Methylicorpusculum oleiharenae: one gene and its partner. The main gene of each other region encodes a partner of the protein of the gene in region 2 in a complex. Links are inferred from orthologs where the notes say so. Each region holds a gene or a part of one and is shown on either strand. Other genes may lie near its edges.

Region 1 (7,512 bases), 4.2 Mb from region 2 along the record:
GCATCAGGAGTGACCAATATACGCCGGTTTGAAGTATATCGCTGGGATCCGGACAGTGGCGAGAATCCCCGTATCGATATTTATGAAATCGACATGGATACCTGTGGACCTATGGTGCTGGATGCCATACTGAAAATAAAGAATGAAATCGACAGCACTTTGACCTTCCGGCGCTCATGCCGCGAAGGGGTCTGCGGATCGTGCGCGATGACCGTCAATGGCAAGAATACGCTGGCCTGCACTAAGGCGATCAGCGATTATCCGGATACCGTCAAGATATTTCCTTTGCCGCATATGTCAGTGGTCAAAGATCTGGTGCCCGATATGACGCACTTCTTTGCTCAATATGCGTCCATCAAACCGTGGATAGAAACCCAAACGCCACCGCCGGCAGATTCCGAAAGACTGCAAAGTAAAGAGGACCGGGCCAAGTTGGACGGGCTTTATGAATGCGTGCTTTGCGCTTGTTGTTCGACCAGTTGTCCAAGTTACTGGTGGAACAGTGACCGTTATCTAGGTCCTGCTATTTTGTTACAAGCTTATCGTTGGATTGTCGATAGCCGCGATGAGAGTACCGGTGAACGTCTGGACGAGTTGGAAGATCCTTTCAAGTTGTATCGTTGTCACACGATTATGAATTGTACCGATACCTGCCCTAAAGGGTTAAACCCGGCTAAAGCGATTGCGGAAACCAAAAAGCTGCTGACTCAAAGAAAACTGGGCTAATGGCTAATATCAGTCAACTGCGGTGGCAATGCCGCCGCGGCACACTGGAGCTGGATTTGATGTTAATGCGGTATCTGGAGGCATGTTACGAATGCGCGTCTCCAGATGAACAAGCCTGGTTTGTTGAATTATTGACGTTACAAGATAATGTCTTAATGCCGTTATTGATGGGTGAGCAGCAAGCAGAAACTGAGAACTTGAGATTCATCGTTGAAAAAATTCGTTCAGTGCCGCCAAGTCAATCCGTCAGTCCCTGACATTCGCGGTTATTCAACCGGAATTAAATCCCAATCGCTGCTTATATAAATGTTGTATCACTTCCCCTAATCAAAACGGGGAAGTGACATTTGAGTTTTCTTACTGTAACGGCTCAAATTCTGATTTTGATTCGTCTGTATCTGCCTTTTCGGGTTCGGCTTCTACCGCCTTATCCGCTTCCTTTTCGACTTTTTCTATTTTCTTTGCTTTGAGCAAGTTTTTAACATCAGGACCCATTGAAACTGATAAATCAGAGGTTGAGATAAAGTGCCCGGTTTCTATGTCAACCACTCTTAATGAAATATAGGCATTTTCTTTACCAGGCGCGAATACGCCGATTATCAGAGCGCTGGCGCCTACTTTGTTCAGATCGGCTTTGGTCGTGTCGGAAAGATGTAAAATGCCGCTGTCACTTTTCACGAAGATCTCAGTAGGCAATTCCATTCCCATGATCTGATAGCCTGACCGGTGTAACGCTGAAGAAATCTGCTCAGATATAATCCTACCGAATGACAGCGTCTGACCTAAATCATCGGTATTGACCAATGAATTGATCACTACAAGACTGCCGCGCGGTAAGGGCTGTCTCAGATTTTTGATTAAATCCTCAACCGCATCGTAACTGACTTCAACTAAATCATCATCGTCAACTTCATCGGAATAATACATAGGCCCGCATCCTGAAAGAGCCAGCGAGGCTAAAAACAATAAAGTGATTGTTTGGAATCTGAACATATAAACGTCTCCTGGAAATTAAGCGGCAAATTCAGCCTATATTATAGATGCCGCTATAAGGATTTAAGCTGAACTTTTTAGTATTTATGCTGAAAATATTCAGATTTGTGAGTTGATGCAGTAAGAATACTTAATGGTTGATGAGCCGGTTGGTTTGGAATAAACAATAAGTGATTGTTTAAAATAATTTTTTCAAAATTAAAACCAGCTGAACTTAGAATTAAAAAAGTAAATGATTGAAAACAGGGTGAGTTGAAAAAAGGCGAGAAGCCAGAAATAAAATACAAAAAAAATGACTCTAATTTGCTTTTCTTCCTGCTTTTTACGCCGGGCTAATAGCAATCCACCCAAAAATGCGAGCAGCAGCATTGCTATCAAGCCAATGATGACAGGATTGTTCACGGGTTAATCTTTTTTAGGGGGAGGCGGTGCCAAAACCTCTCTTGAGCCATTGGTTTCGGCTGAACTGACAATACCTGCCGATTCCATGTCTTCAATCATGCGCGCAGCGCGGTTATAGCCCACTTTAAAGCGCCTTTGAACGCTGGATATCGAGGCTTTACGGGATTCAGTTACAAACATGACCGCTTCGTCGTACAGCGGGTCTGTTTCGCTATCGTCACTGGTGCTTCCGCCGAAACCGTCGCTGCTATCGGATCTTTCCTGAGTAATTTCTTCAAGATAATTAGCCGGTCCTGTTTTTTTCAAGAATTCAACGACTCGATGAACTTCATGGTCATCGACAAAAGCGCCGTGCGCTCTGATCGGAATGCTGGTGCCGGAAGGCAGGAAGAGCATGTCACCGTTGCCTAAAAGGGTTTCAGCCCCACCTTGATCCAGAATGGTCCTGGAATCGATACGTGAAGAGACCTGGAACGAAATACGGGTCGGCACGTTAGCTTTTATCAAACCGGTCAAGACATCGACCGATGGCCTTTGTGTTGCCAAAATCAAATGGATACCGGCAGCCCGGGCTTTTTGGGCGAGTCTGGCGATCAGTTCTTCAACTTTTTTGCCGACAATCATCATCATGTCTGCCAACTCATCGATGACAATAACGATACTGGGTAAAGTAGTCAGCGTAGGAAATTCCTCCCCATCTTCTAAAGGTCTTTCCAGAACGAAGAAAGGATCGCGAATGGTTTCGCCCTTTTCGGCGGTGTCATTGATCAGTTGATTAAAACCGGCCAGATTGCGCACCCCCATTTTGGACATCAGTTTATAGCGCCGTTCCATTTCGCCCACTGCCCAGCGAAGAGAATTGCTGGCTTCTTTCATATCGGTGACGACCGGCGTCAGCAAATGAGGGATGCCTTCATACACGGACAATTCCAGCATTTTTGGGTCGATCATGATCATTCGGACGTCTTGAGGCGTCGACTTATAGAGCAGACTGAGGATCATTGTGTTGATCGCGACCGATTTTCCCGAGCCGGTGGTACCGGCAACCAGGGCATGTGGCATTTTGCCGAGATCCGCTACCACAGGTATGCCTGAGATATCTTTTCCCAGCGCTAAGGTCAGTGCGGATTTGGCTTTCTCAAATCCGCTGGAGGCCAATAATTCCTTCAGGTTGACTATTTCGCGTTCTTGATTGGGAATTTCAAGGCCTATGACAGATTTGCCGGGAATGATTTCGACAATCCGGACGCTGGAAACTGATAAGGCCCTGGCCAAGTCTTTGGATAAACTGCTGATGCGGCTGACTTTGACGCCGGCGGCCGGTTGTAATTCAAATCGGGTGATGACAGGGCCTGGATGAACCGAAACTACCTCAACGACCACGTTAAAGTCCTGCAGGATATCTTCAACCAGGCGTGACATGTCTTCCAGTTCGCTTTTGGTATAACCTTTTACCCGCGTATCGCGCTCATCCAGTAAATCTACAGTAGGCAATTGTCCTGAGCTGACTTTTGAAAGGTCGACTCGCATGGGTTGTTTTGGAGCGGGTTTGGGTTTGTTTTCAAGGATTTGTTCAGGTTGAAAAACGGATGGCGCGGTCTTTTTGCGTGCTTTGGCTTCAGTTTTTCGGGTTTGCGCGGGTGTCGTCGCTTCTTCGTCATAGGTTTCGGGTGCAAGCTCATCATGAGTCAGTTTTAATAAGTGCCGAGTCAAAAAACGGCAAAGCAACAATGAGTATTTGCCTACATCATCAATGACTTTTAACCAGGACACGCCGGTAAATAAAGTGATTCCTGCCAATAAAACCGCCAGAGACAATAAGGTTGCGCCGGAATCGCCGAATATCACGACCAATGAATCGCCGATTTCCTGACCCAGAATGCCGCCGGTGTTTCGAGGTAATTCAATAGGTGCTCTCAGTAGATGAAGATAAAGTAACGCAGTTCCGGATAAGGTGGTGGCAATAAAGCCAAGCCATCTGAGGCTTAATACGAATTTACCGTTGTTCGATTGGCCCTGGGAATAGACCAAACAGCCATGCCAGCCAATCATGATAGGGAAAAGATAAGCCATGATGCCAAACAAACTCAGGCAGAAATCAGAGAGCCACGCCCCCACCATGCCACCTGCGTTGGCTATCGCTTGGCCCGTTCCGCTATGAGACCATCCTGAATCCTCATTGCTGAAAGTAATCAGGGAAATTAAAAAAAACACGGCTAATGTGGACAGACCCAGCAATGCTATTTCTCGTAATCCACGAATTGTTTTTTCTTCTATCACTGCAGACATGAATCAGTTCCCTAAAATAATTCGATAAAACATGATTATAGAATAGTATTTGGATAAATAACATTAATCTAGATCAGAGAATCAGGTTAAATTAATTTAGCCCGATTCACTCTCAAACAGATAGCCTAATAGGGGGCAGTTTGCGGATTTTCAACCGCTGCTGATATTAAAAATACAAATTAATCAATAGGTTAATTTTTTAGAAAGTTGCCTTGTTGCGCAAGGGAGGAAATGCACCGCCCTACAAGATAAGTTTGCTCAGCTTTTAGCGGATAATCAGCAAAAATTTGAGAATAAACATTCTCAAGTGATAATCTGTAGACAAAATTATTTCTTATCCTCTTTGGAGAAAATTCAATGACTGACATTAAACACTGCAGGCTTCTTATCCTGGGCTCGGGTCCTGCAGGCTATACAGCGGCAATCTATGCCGCGCGCGCCAATTTAAAACCGGTTATTGTTACGGGCATGCAACAAGGGGGGCAGTTGACCACAACAACCGATGTGGATAACTGGCCGGGTGATGTAGAAGGATTACAAGGTCCTGATTTAATGGAGAGAATGCTTAAACACGCGGAGCGTTTTGAAACCGAAATCGTGTTTGATCATATTCATACGGCCGATTTGTCTTCAAGGCCGTTTAAGCTCACTGGCGATTCCGGTGTTTATACCTGCGATGCACTGATTATTGCCACGGGGGCGTCAGCAAAATATTTGGGCATGGAATCGGAGGAAGCCTTCAAAGGCAAAGGTGTTTCAGCCTGCGCGACTTGTGATGGCTTTTTTTATAGGAATAAACCGGTTGCCGTGATTGGGGGCGGCAATACTGCGGTTGAAGAAGCGCTTTATCTGTCCAATATTGCATCCAAGGTGACCGTGATTCATCGCCGGGATAAATTTCGCTCTGAAAAAATTCTGTCCGACAAACTCATTGAAAAATCACGGTCCGGAAATGTCGAGATCAAATGGTATTCCACGCTTGATGAGGTCTTGGGCGACGACATGGGCGTTACCGGTATCAGAATCAAAAGCGCGCAGGACGATTCCACTGAAGAGCTGGACGTCCATGGTGTATTCATTGCCATTGGGCATACGCCAAACACGGATATTTTCAATGGTCAATTGGATATGGATCATGGCTATATCAAAGTAAAAAGCGGTATTCAGGGTAATGCAACGTCTACCAGTGTGACTGGCGTTTTTGCAGCGGGCGATGTCATGGATTCTATCTACAAACAGGCGATTACCTCGGCAGGGTCAGGTTGTATGGCCGCGCTGGATGCGGAAAAATTTTTGGATGAGCTTGACAATTGAAATGGCTTGAGGGGTGAATGGGTCAATGTTCCCCGTACTTGAAATAATAAAAGTATCTTGCCCACCTCCTCCCCTATTGTTGGGTGTAGTGGCTTGATTTCAAAGGACGAATGAATACGTCCCTATAGCTCTCTGCAACATTCCTGTTGCAGAAGCCTTTTTAATCAATCACCTACACCTTCCATCCCAAGCGGGCGAGTAGTTTGCAATGAAGTTCAATTTGTGATGAGAGACCATGCAACTGGCTGTTCTTGATCCCCTAAACGACAGCGAGCCGTTTCCGCCCGCTTACCTTGCCTTGCCGGATCCGAATGGATTGCTGGCTGTAGGTGGTTGCTTGTCTCCTGTTCGGCTGGTCAATGCGTATAGACAAGGTATTTTTCCCTGGTATAACCCTGGCGAGCCCATTCTTTGGTGGTCGCCCGATCCTCGCCTGGTGCTCTTTCCGGAAAAGTTGAACGTTTCGCGAAGCCTCGCCAAAAGGCTGCGAAAAGGTGATTATGTTGTGACCTATGATCAAGCGTTTGAGCAAGTTATGGACGGATGCGCAGAGCCTCGGAATCATGAGTCCGGTACTTGGATTACGGATGAAATCAAAGACGCTTATATTGATTTACACCATATGGGGGTTGCCCATTCGGTGGAAGCCTGGTGTAACGGAGAACTGACAGGAGGGCTATACGGCGTTGCAATTGGACAGGTTTTTTTCGGCGAATCGATGTTTCATACGCGAACGGATGCGTCCAAAGTGGCTTTTGCCTTTATTGTTGAAAAACTCAGGCAATGGAATTATCGGTTGATTGACTGTCAGGTCAAGACGCATCACCTGCTCAGTTTAGGCGCAGAGGAAATAGACCGGCAGGAATTCATTGATCTTTTACACAAATTTTGTGATCTCGGACCAGGGCCGGATGCTTGGCAAGCGCGATGACAACCATCAATCTTTATGTGTCTGGTGAATATCCCTGCGGTTACCTTAAAAATCATATTGCGCGCTCCGCGTTTGTGCATCCTTCCGAGGCTATTAATAACGCACTGTATTCTGATCTGATAGCTTTGGGTTTTCGCCGCAGCGGTGACAATGTTTACAGGCCGAGTTGCACGTCTTGTAATGCGTGTATTCCAACGCGGCTCAAGGTGTCTGAGTTTATGCCCAATCGCAGCCAAAAGCGCTGTATTGCGCGTAACCAAAAGACCGAAGTTGTTATCAAGCCGGATCTATTCGATGCCGGTCAGTTTGCTTTGTACAAGCGATATCTGGCCAGCAGGCATAACGAACACGGCAATTTGGAATTGGAAGCAGATGACTTTATGGGGTTTCTTGGCAGTCATTGGTGTAATACGCATTTTGTAGAATTCCGTAATGAGGGCGCAATGTTTGCGGTAGCGGTTGTCGATCAAGTTGAAAATGGCTTGTCCGCAGTCTATACGTTTTTTGATCCGGACTTTTCTGATTACAGTCCGGGTGTATATGCTGTTCTTTGGCAAATTGAACACGCCAGACAACTAAAGCTGGACTGGCTTTACCTCGGATTTTGGATAAAACAGTGCCAAAAAATGGCTTATAAAAGTAATTACCAACCCTTACAGTTGTTCGATGGCAAGCAATGGGTCGATTATCCGGGTGATGAGGATGAAACAGGTTGAGCCGGTTTACACTCATCGTAGATCGAAATTCGGCCACCGGGGTGCCCGTCAAAGGACGCCGTAAAACCATCCATGCTGGCAAAGCCTTTGCCGAACAACCCGTTGCCTCCTTAGACACTGCCGAAATTTGAAGTGCGCAAG
Region 2 (7,459 bases):
AATGAAAGCAAGTCCCGACGGTGTTGCTGATTATTTAGATAAAAACGCAGATAAGCTGTAAAGAATCGATTTCGAAGTAGTTTTAAAGTGTGCCAAGGCTTTTTGTCATTGGCACACTCAAACAAACCTCAAGGCTGTGAATTCGTTGCGGCACACAAAAATCCAAGCCGTGTTGGTCTTTAAACCTGGCTAAACCGCTGATTGTCAAACAGCTCCACACCCACTAAAAATTTCTTTTACTGATTTTTTGATTCAAAAGCATCTACCAGAAATTTCTTTCTAATAAATAGCGCTGCGATAATAGCCGCTATTGCCGGAATTATTCCGATCGACATCTGAATCAGCGCCGAGCTTCTTTCAAACGTTTCCAGCAAAGGATTGGCTATCGATAAGGTGACGATCCACCATACCAGCCAATAACCCACCAAACCGGTTATTGCCCATTTCATGCCATTTTCCTGTTGTTTTTTAGCCGTTTGATAAAACCACACCATGATTAATATTCCGGCAATTTTTGCAAATAACATAAGCTCCCCCGTTTTATTTATTATTTATGATATCTGCTCCCCGCTCCAATTTTATTGGGTGTCGGTGGTTGACTGAAAAGGCTTCTGTAACAGGGATGTTGCAGAGAGCTACAGGGACGTATTCACGCTTCCTTTGAAATCAATCACCGGCACCCTCAATTCTAAGTGGGTGAGTAGGTTACTATTTATGAACATTTTAATAGGCATGCAATTTATCTTATCGTCTTGCAACTGTTAAGCATTAAAATGCTCTTTCAATGATAATCGATATAGCCCGGTTGTCGCATCTTTATTCATGAGGAAGTCATGGGAAAATATCTAAAAATTGCAGGGATCTTCTTCGCTGGATTTGTTTTGCTGCTATCGTTAGGAATCGTACTATTTGCTTTAACCTTCGACACGGAGCAATTAAAGCCGCACATTGAAAAAGTAGCATATGAACAACTGGATAGAGACGTTAGTATCAATGGGCCGGTTGAGCTTTCATTTTTTCCCTGGCTTGGTTTTACCGCTGAAAAAATCAGTGTGAGTAATGCGCCGGGTTTTAGAAAGGAAGTCCTTGCTCAACTTGACCGGCTTAATATCAGAGTTAAACTGCTCCCATTACTGTCAAGATCGGTTGAAATCGATCGTATTACTCTGGTGGGTCTAAATCTGAATCTTGAAAAAAATGCTGAGGGCCAGGGTAACTGGGAGCGTTCCGGCAAGGCTCTCAAAACTGACCCAACCCTGCCTAGATCGGAACCCGCAAAAACCGCGGACAGTTATGCGCAGGATACTGTGCAGGCAATCGGCGCATTGGCTATCGCAGGGCTTACCATTGAGCGCAGCCAGGTTTCCTGGGTGGGTCAGGCAAAAGATGATCATTGGACAATAACTGATTTCACACTGAATACCGAGGCGTTAATCATCAATGAACCGGTTCCGGTAAAGCTCTCATTCGAATTTTCTAACCCTGCGGCTCAATTGACCAACTCAACAAACTTATCGGCCAACCTGCTGATAAAACCTGACTTTCAAGTTTTCATTTTAGAGAAGACTTCGCTACAGACCAAGATTAAAAGTCCTTCAGTACCGGCAGGCGAATTATCAATGGGTCTGACAGCAAACATCTCATTGGATCTGAATGAAAACCGGTTGAAAATAAACGACTCTAATCTTCAAGCGGAAGAATTAAGCTTATCTGGCGATCTGGTCATCAGTGACCTGTTAAAGGCACCTCAAACCGAAGGCCGTTTTAAATTACAACCCTTCAACCTCGCCAAATTATTAACCCGCTGGGGCTTCTCCTTACCCGTTATGCAAAATAACAACGCATTGACGCAGGCCTCTGCCGAATTCTCGCTTAAAACCACGCCGGCTAATGTGTTGATAGACCCCTTGAAAATCCAGCTGGATGATAGCGTGCTTCAAGGCAGCGCCCGAATCGATACAATTTCAACCACCCCTGTTACTCATTTTAATCTCAACATTGACCGATTAAATGCAGACAACTATCTACCCGCTAAAGACTCCAAAGAAAAGTCAACAACACTGGCCAGTCCTGCAGCCGCCTTAGCAGTGGCAATGTCAGCCCTGCCCGCTGAAACATTGAAAAAAATCAATGCGGAAGGCAGTTTGACTGTAGATTCACTGACCATTCAAAAACTCAAGTTAACAGGCTTAAGTTTGAATCTGTCAGCCCGGCAAGGGCATGTTAAAACAAAACAAGCTATTTCCGGTCTCTATCAAGGCGCATATCACGGTTCTATGGACTTTAACGGAGAGTCTGCCAGTACCCCGAAAATGTCTATTCAAGAGAGCATTGTCAATCTTCAGCTTGAACCCTTGCTGACCGATTTAAAAGGCCAAGCGAAATTCAGCGGCAAGTTAAATCTTACAACCCAACTCCAAAGCCAAAGTTTAGAGAAATCATTGCTGCTATCGACGTTGAAAGGCCAGTTTGATTTTTTGGTGAAAGATAGCGTGATCAAAGGATTTAACCTGCAAGCACTAATCGACAATGCTAAAACAGCAATCAAGGGTTCACCGGTTAGAACCGATCACCCAAAGGATCAAACCCTTTTTTCTGAAATCAGCGGCTCAGGACAGATTGCAAAAGGTGTGATTACCAATAAGGATCTGAGCGCCAAATCATCAAAACTCAATGCGCAAGGCTCAGGCACTATCGATTTAAACTCTGAACAAGTGAATTATAAAATCAATGCCAAGCTGCTAAAGAGTAAGTCTCAGGATAAAACCTCTGAATCGGGCGAAAATCCACCCATTACTGTTTTCATTACCGGGACAGTGGATCAGCCTGTCATGACTTTTGATGTTGCTCAATTTCTCATTGAGCAAAATAAAGACAAAATTGAAAAGAAAAAAGATAAGTTACTAAAAAAACTGGATAAAAAATTCGGCCCTGGTGCCAGCGATTTGCTCAAACGGTTTTTCTGATTCCATTTAAAAGTAATGATGCGTGTAGAAGCGAGTGTTTTTCAAAGAAAACTATTGGACTGGTTTGATCTAAACGGCCGCAAAGATCTCCCCTGGCAACAGCCTGTCACAGCGTATCGGGTCTGGCTCTCGGAAACCATGCTGCAACAAACGCAAGTCAGCACAGTTATTCCCTACTTTTTAAAGTTTGTTGATCGTTTCCCTGAAGTAGATGATCTCGCTTCCGCTTCACTCGATAGTGTCTTGCAAATGTGGTCCGGATTGGGGTATTACGCCAGAGCCAGAAACCTCCATCAAAGTGCCCGGATCATTCAGGCTTCCGGTCGTTTCCCGGATAATTTTGATTCGCTCATTCAACTTCCAGGGATAGGGCAATCCACAGCAGGAGCGATCTTAAGTATTGCATTTCAAAACAGTCATCCCATTCTGGATGGCAATGTCAAGCGTGTTCTGGCCCGGTTTGAAGGTGTTTCAGGATGGCCGGGGACGTCAGTTACCGCCAAACAATTATGGACGGTGAGCGCTTACTATACGCCTAAGGAACGGGTTGCCGATTACACGCAAGCCATTATGGATTTGGGGGCAACCGTTTGTACCCGCAGTAAACCTGACTGTGTTCGATGCCCCTTGCATACCGATTGTTATGCCCGGCTTAATGGAACCGTTGCCTTGCTTCCTGCTCCGAAACCTGCAAAAAAACTGCCGGTTAAACACCTCTATTTTCTGTATTTGACGGATGGCTCTGGACACACATTGCTGGAGCAACGCCCTTTATCCGGAATTTGGGGGGGATTATGGAGTTTTCCGGAATTTGAGTCTGTAACTGCAGCGCATAAGTGGTGCTTGTGCCAACAAATTTCGATAATAAAAAGCGAGTGCCTGCCCGAACAAAGGCATACTTTTTCCCACTTCCATTTGAATTATATTCCACTGAGAATTACCACCGATAACCACAAACATTTTGTGATGGAAGCTAATCGGTTAGTCTGGTATAAAAACCCGCAAATCAAATTACTTGGACTAGCCGCACCGATACAGCGGCTATTGGAATCAACTCACGAGGATACAGCATGACCCGAATGGTTAAATGTGCAAAATTGGGTATAGAAGCGGAAGGTCTTGATACGCCGCCATTCCCTGGACCTAAAGGCCAATATATTTATGAGAATATTTCCAAACAGGTGTGGCAGGAATGGCTCAGCGTGCAGACCATGTTGCTTAATGAACACCGCTTGACCAGTTTCGACCCCAAAGCCAAGAAGTTTTTGGAAGAAGAACGAGCAAAGTTTCTATCCAGCAGCGAAACGGTAATGCCGGAAGGTTACGTTCCACCGCCGCAATAAATTTCACACAGATTTGCCCGGATGAAGCTTAGCGAAATCCGGGAAGAGGATAAAGGATTTTTTATTCAGCCTATTTGACCGGATAACTCAAGATCCTCATTTTTACCGTTTCATCGATTCAAAAAACTCAGCGTTGGTCTTAAAGTCTTTTAGCTTACCCAACAAAAACTCAGACGCGGCCATTTCATCCATAGGCTGGAGAATCTTTCGTAAAATCCAGGTTTTTTGTAATTCTTCCGGATCAACCAGATATTCCTCGCGACGGGTACCGGAACGATTGATATTGATTGCGGGGTAACTGCGCTTTTCGGCTAATTTCCTATCCAGATGTAATTCCATATTACCGGTTCCCTTGAATTCTTCGTAAATGACATCATCCATTCTTGAACCGGTTTCAACCAATGCGGTAGCAATAATGGTCAAACTGCCGCCTTCTTCAATGTTTCGGGCCGCACCAAAGAAGCGTTTTGGCTTCTCCAGAGCATTGGCATCAACACCACCGGTCAATACTTTGCCGGAAGAGGGTGCCACGGTGTTAAACGCTCTGGCCAGACGAGTGATCGAGTCTAACAATATAACTACATCGTGTTTGTGCTCTACCAACCGACGTGCTTTTTCGATGACCATATCAGCCACTTGAACATGGCGTGTTGCCGGCTCATCGAAAGTACTGGAAATAACTTCTCCACGTACGCAACGCTCCATTTCCGTGACTTCTTCAGGACGCTCGTCGATCAGCAGGACAATCAGATAACATTCAGGATTTTGCTCAACAATAGAATGGGCAAGATTTTGCATGATCATGGTTTTACCGGCTTTTGGCGGTGATACGATCAAGCCGCGCTGACCTTTTCCGATGGGGGCAATCAGATCGATAATCCGTCCAGTGAGATCCTCGCTGGTTCCATTGCCTCGCTCAAGTCTGAATCTTTTATTGGGAAATAACGGTGTCAGGTTGGTAAATAGAATTTTGTTTTTTGTATTTTCCGGCGCTTCAAAGTTAATTTGTTGAACTTTGAGCATCGCAAAATAACGCTCTGTATCTTTAGGCGGTCTTATTTTTCCGCTGACGGTATCGCCTGTTCTAAGGCCAAATCGCTTAATCTGACTGGGTGAAACATAAATGTCATCGGGTCCTGCCAAATACGAACATCCGGGTGTTCTAAGAAAACCAAAGCCGTCCTGAAGAATTTCCAATACACCGTCGCCATAGATATCCTCGCCGCTTTTCGCCTGTTTTTTCAGGATAGCAAAAATCAGATCTTGTTTGCGGGTTCTTGCGACGTTTTCAAGTCCCAGGGACTCAGCGATATTGATAAGTTCAGCAACTTGTTTAAGTTTTAACTCGGTTAGATTCATATTAAAGGGGACTCGAAAGAAAGTAAATTACAGCAGAAAGCCGCAAGATCAAGAGAAAGGTGTTCAATTTTTGGAAAAAAATAATTCTTGAGGAACTGTTGGGATATGCTTGGAATGCACGCCGAGATTATACACTCCAGATAACCGGCCCGTCCAAATAAATTATGACGGGCCAGCAAGTATTTGGCGATTATATGTTTTTGTCGATGAAATCAGCGAGCTGAGATTTACTAAGTGCCCCAACTTTAGTGGCTTCCACTTCGCCGCCCTTAAATAACATTAAAGTTGGAATACCACGCACGCCATACCGTTGTGGTGTTTCAGGATTTTCATCAATGTTAATTTTGGCCACTGTCAATTTTCCGGCATATTCTTTGGAGATTTCATCCAGTACCGGAGCAATCATTCTGCAAGGTCCACACCATTCTGCCCAATAATCAACCAGTACCGGGCCGTCGGCTTTAATAACAGTTTCATCAAATTCAGCATCGGTTACATGCAGGACTGACTCACTCACACTCATCTCCAAAATTTGTAAAGACTAAACTATAGGAGGGAGTCAATCACTTTGTCAATGAATTTTAGCCACAGCCAATTTTAGGTTATGCTATGCGCCTATGAAAAAGACGCATCTAACCCAAACTCGATTCAGTAATCTTGAATTATCCGACTCTATCCTTAAAGGATTAAATGAAGCCGGTTTCGACTATTGCACGCCCATTCAGGATAAATCTTTGCCCTTGTCGCTTCGCGGCAAAGACATCGCAGGCCAGGCGCAGACCGGTACCGGTAAAACCGCGACCTTTCTACTCGCTACTTTCCAGCAGCTGATTAATGATGAAAACGAGACAATCAAGAACCCGCGCGCCGTTATTCTTGCTCCAACTCGGGAATTAGCGATTCAGATTCATAAAGATGCTTTGTTGCTGGGCAAATACCTGGATTTTAAATTTGCGCTGGTTTACGGGGGTACGGATTACCAGAAGCAACAGAATACATTGAAATCAAATGTCGACATAATAATTGGCACACCGGGCAGAATTATTGATTTCTATCGGCAAAATGTGTTCACTCTGGATCATGTTCAGGTCATGGTTCTGGATGAAGCCGATCGCATGCTTGATCTGGGTTTTATCAAGGATATTCGTTACCTGTTGAGACGCATGCCGGAAGCCGACAAGCGGCTTAATTTATTGTTTTCCGCAACGCTTTCTTACAAAGTGACGGAACTGGCTTACGAACATATGAACCAGCCCGTATTAATCAAAATAGAATCGGAAGAGGTAACGTCCTCGGCAATCAAGCAAAGTGCTTACTGTCCGTCTAACGAGCAAAAAATTCCTTTGTTGATTGGAATTTTGAATAAATATAAACCGCAACGCAGCATTATTTTCGTCAACACCAAGCGATGTGCTGAACAACTCGATGATTATTTGAATGTTAACGGGTATAAAACAGCGGTTCTCAGTGGGGATGTGCCCCAGGAAAAGCGTCAACGCTTACTGGGTGATTTTCAGGACAATAAACTTCAACTACTGATCGCGACCGATGTCGCTGCACGCGGCTTGCATATCACCGATGTCTCTCATGTCATCAACTACGATCTGCCCCAGGATGCTGAAGATTATGTGCATCGCATAGGCCGTACCGCGCGTTTTGGCGCAAGCGGCGAAGCCATCAGCTTTATATGCGAAGAGTATGCGTACTCCATGCCTGACATTGAAACGTTTATCAACCAAAAAGTTCCCGTCAGTCCAATCACCGCTGAATTATTAGCCGAGATCGTCAAGC

What was found.
Region 1: the proteins of trxA (region 2) and trxB are in contact, whole or in part, in a crystal structure (PDB 1F6M), measured with the Escherichia coli proteins. The link is inferred for Methylicorpusculum oleiharenae from one-to-one orthologs.

What each region holds. Positions count from the first base shown.
Region 1 is NZ_WUTY02000001.1:5,181,758-5,189,269, reverse strand. What follows is about bases 3,756-6,745. They hold trxB (thioredoxin-disulfide reductase), read left to right. Parts: upstream 3,756-4,767; coding sequence 4,768-5,724; downstream 5,725-6,745. Other genes in these bases: GO003_RS23115 (arginyltransferase), read left to right, coding at 6,652-6,745; aat (leucyl/phenylalanyl-tRNA--protein transferase), read left to right, coding at 5,960-6,655; GO003_RS23135 (DNA translocase FtsK), read right to left, coding at 3,756-4,410. Outside these bases: GO003_RS23150 (succinate dehydrogenase iron-sulfur subunit), read left to right, coding at 1-726; GO003_RS23145 (FAD assembly factor SdhE), read left to right, coding at 726-983; GO003_RS23140 (FlgO family outer membrane protein), read right to left, coding at 1,084-1,719; more of GO003_RS23135, read right to left, coding at 2,125-3,755; more of GO003_RS23115, read left to right, coding at 6,746-7,371.
Region 2 is NZ_WUTY02000001.1:1,016,971-1,024,429, forward strand. What follows is about bases 4,523-7,459. They hold trxA (thioredoxin TrxA), read right to left. Parts: upstream 6,186-7,459; coding sequence 5,859-6,185; downstream 4,523-5,858. Other genes in these bases: rho (transcription termination factor Rho), read right to left, coding at 4,523-5,668; GO003_RS04795 (DEAD/DEAH box helicase), read left to right, coding at 6,286-7,459. Also shown: GO003_RS04760 (peroxiredoxin), read left to right, coding at 1-61; GO003_RS04765 (hypothetical protein), read right to left, coding at 237-527; GO003_RS04770 (AsmA family protein), read left to right, coding at 834-2,966; mutY (A/G-specific adenine glycosylase), read left to right, coding at 2,982-4,040; GO003_RS04780 (oxidative damage protection protein), read left to right, coding at 4,037-4,309; more of rho, read right to left, coding at 4,412-4,522. UniProt on the Escherichia coli protein: Participates in various redox reactions through the reversible oxidation of its active center dithiol to a disulfide and catalyzes dithiol-disulfide exchange reactions.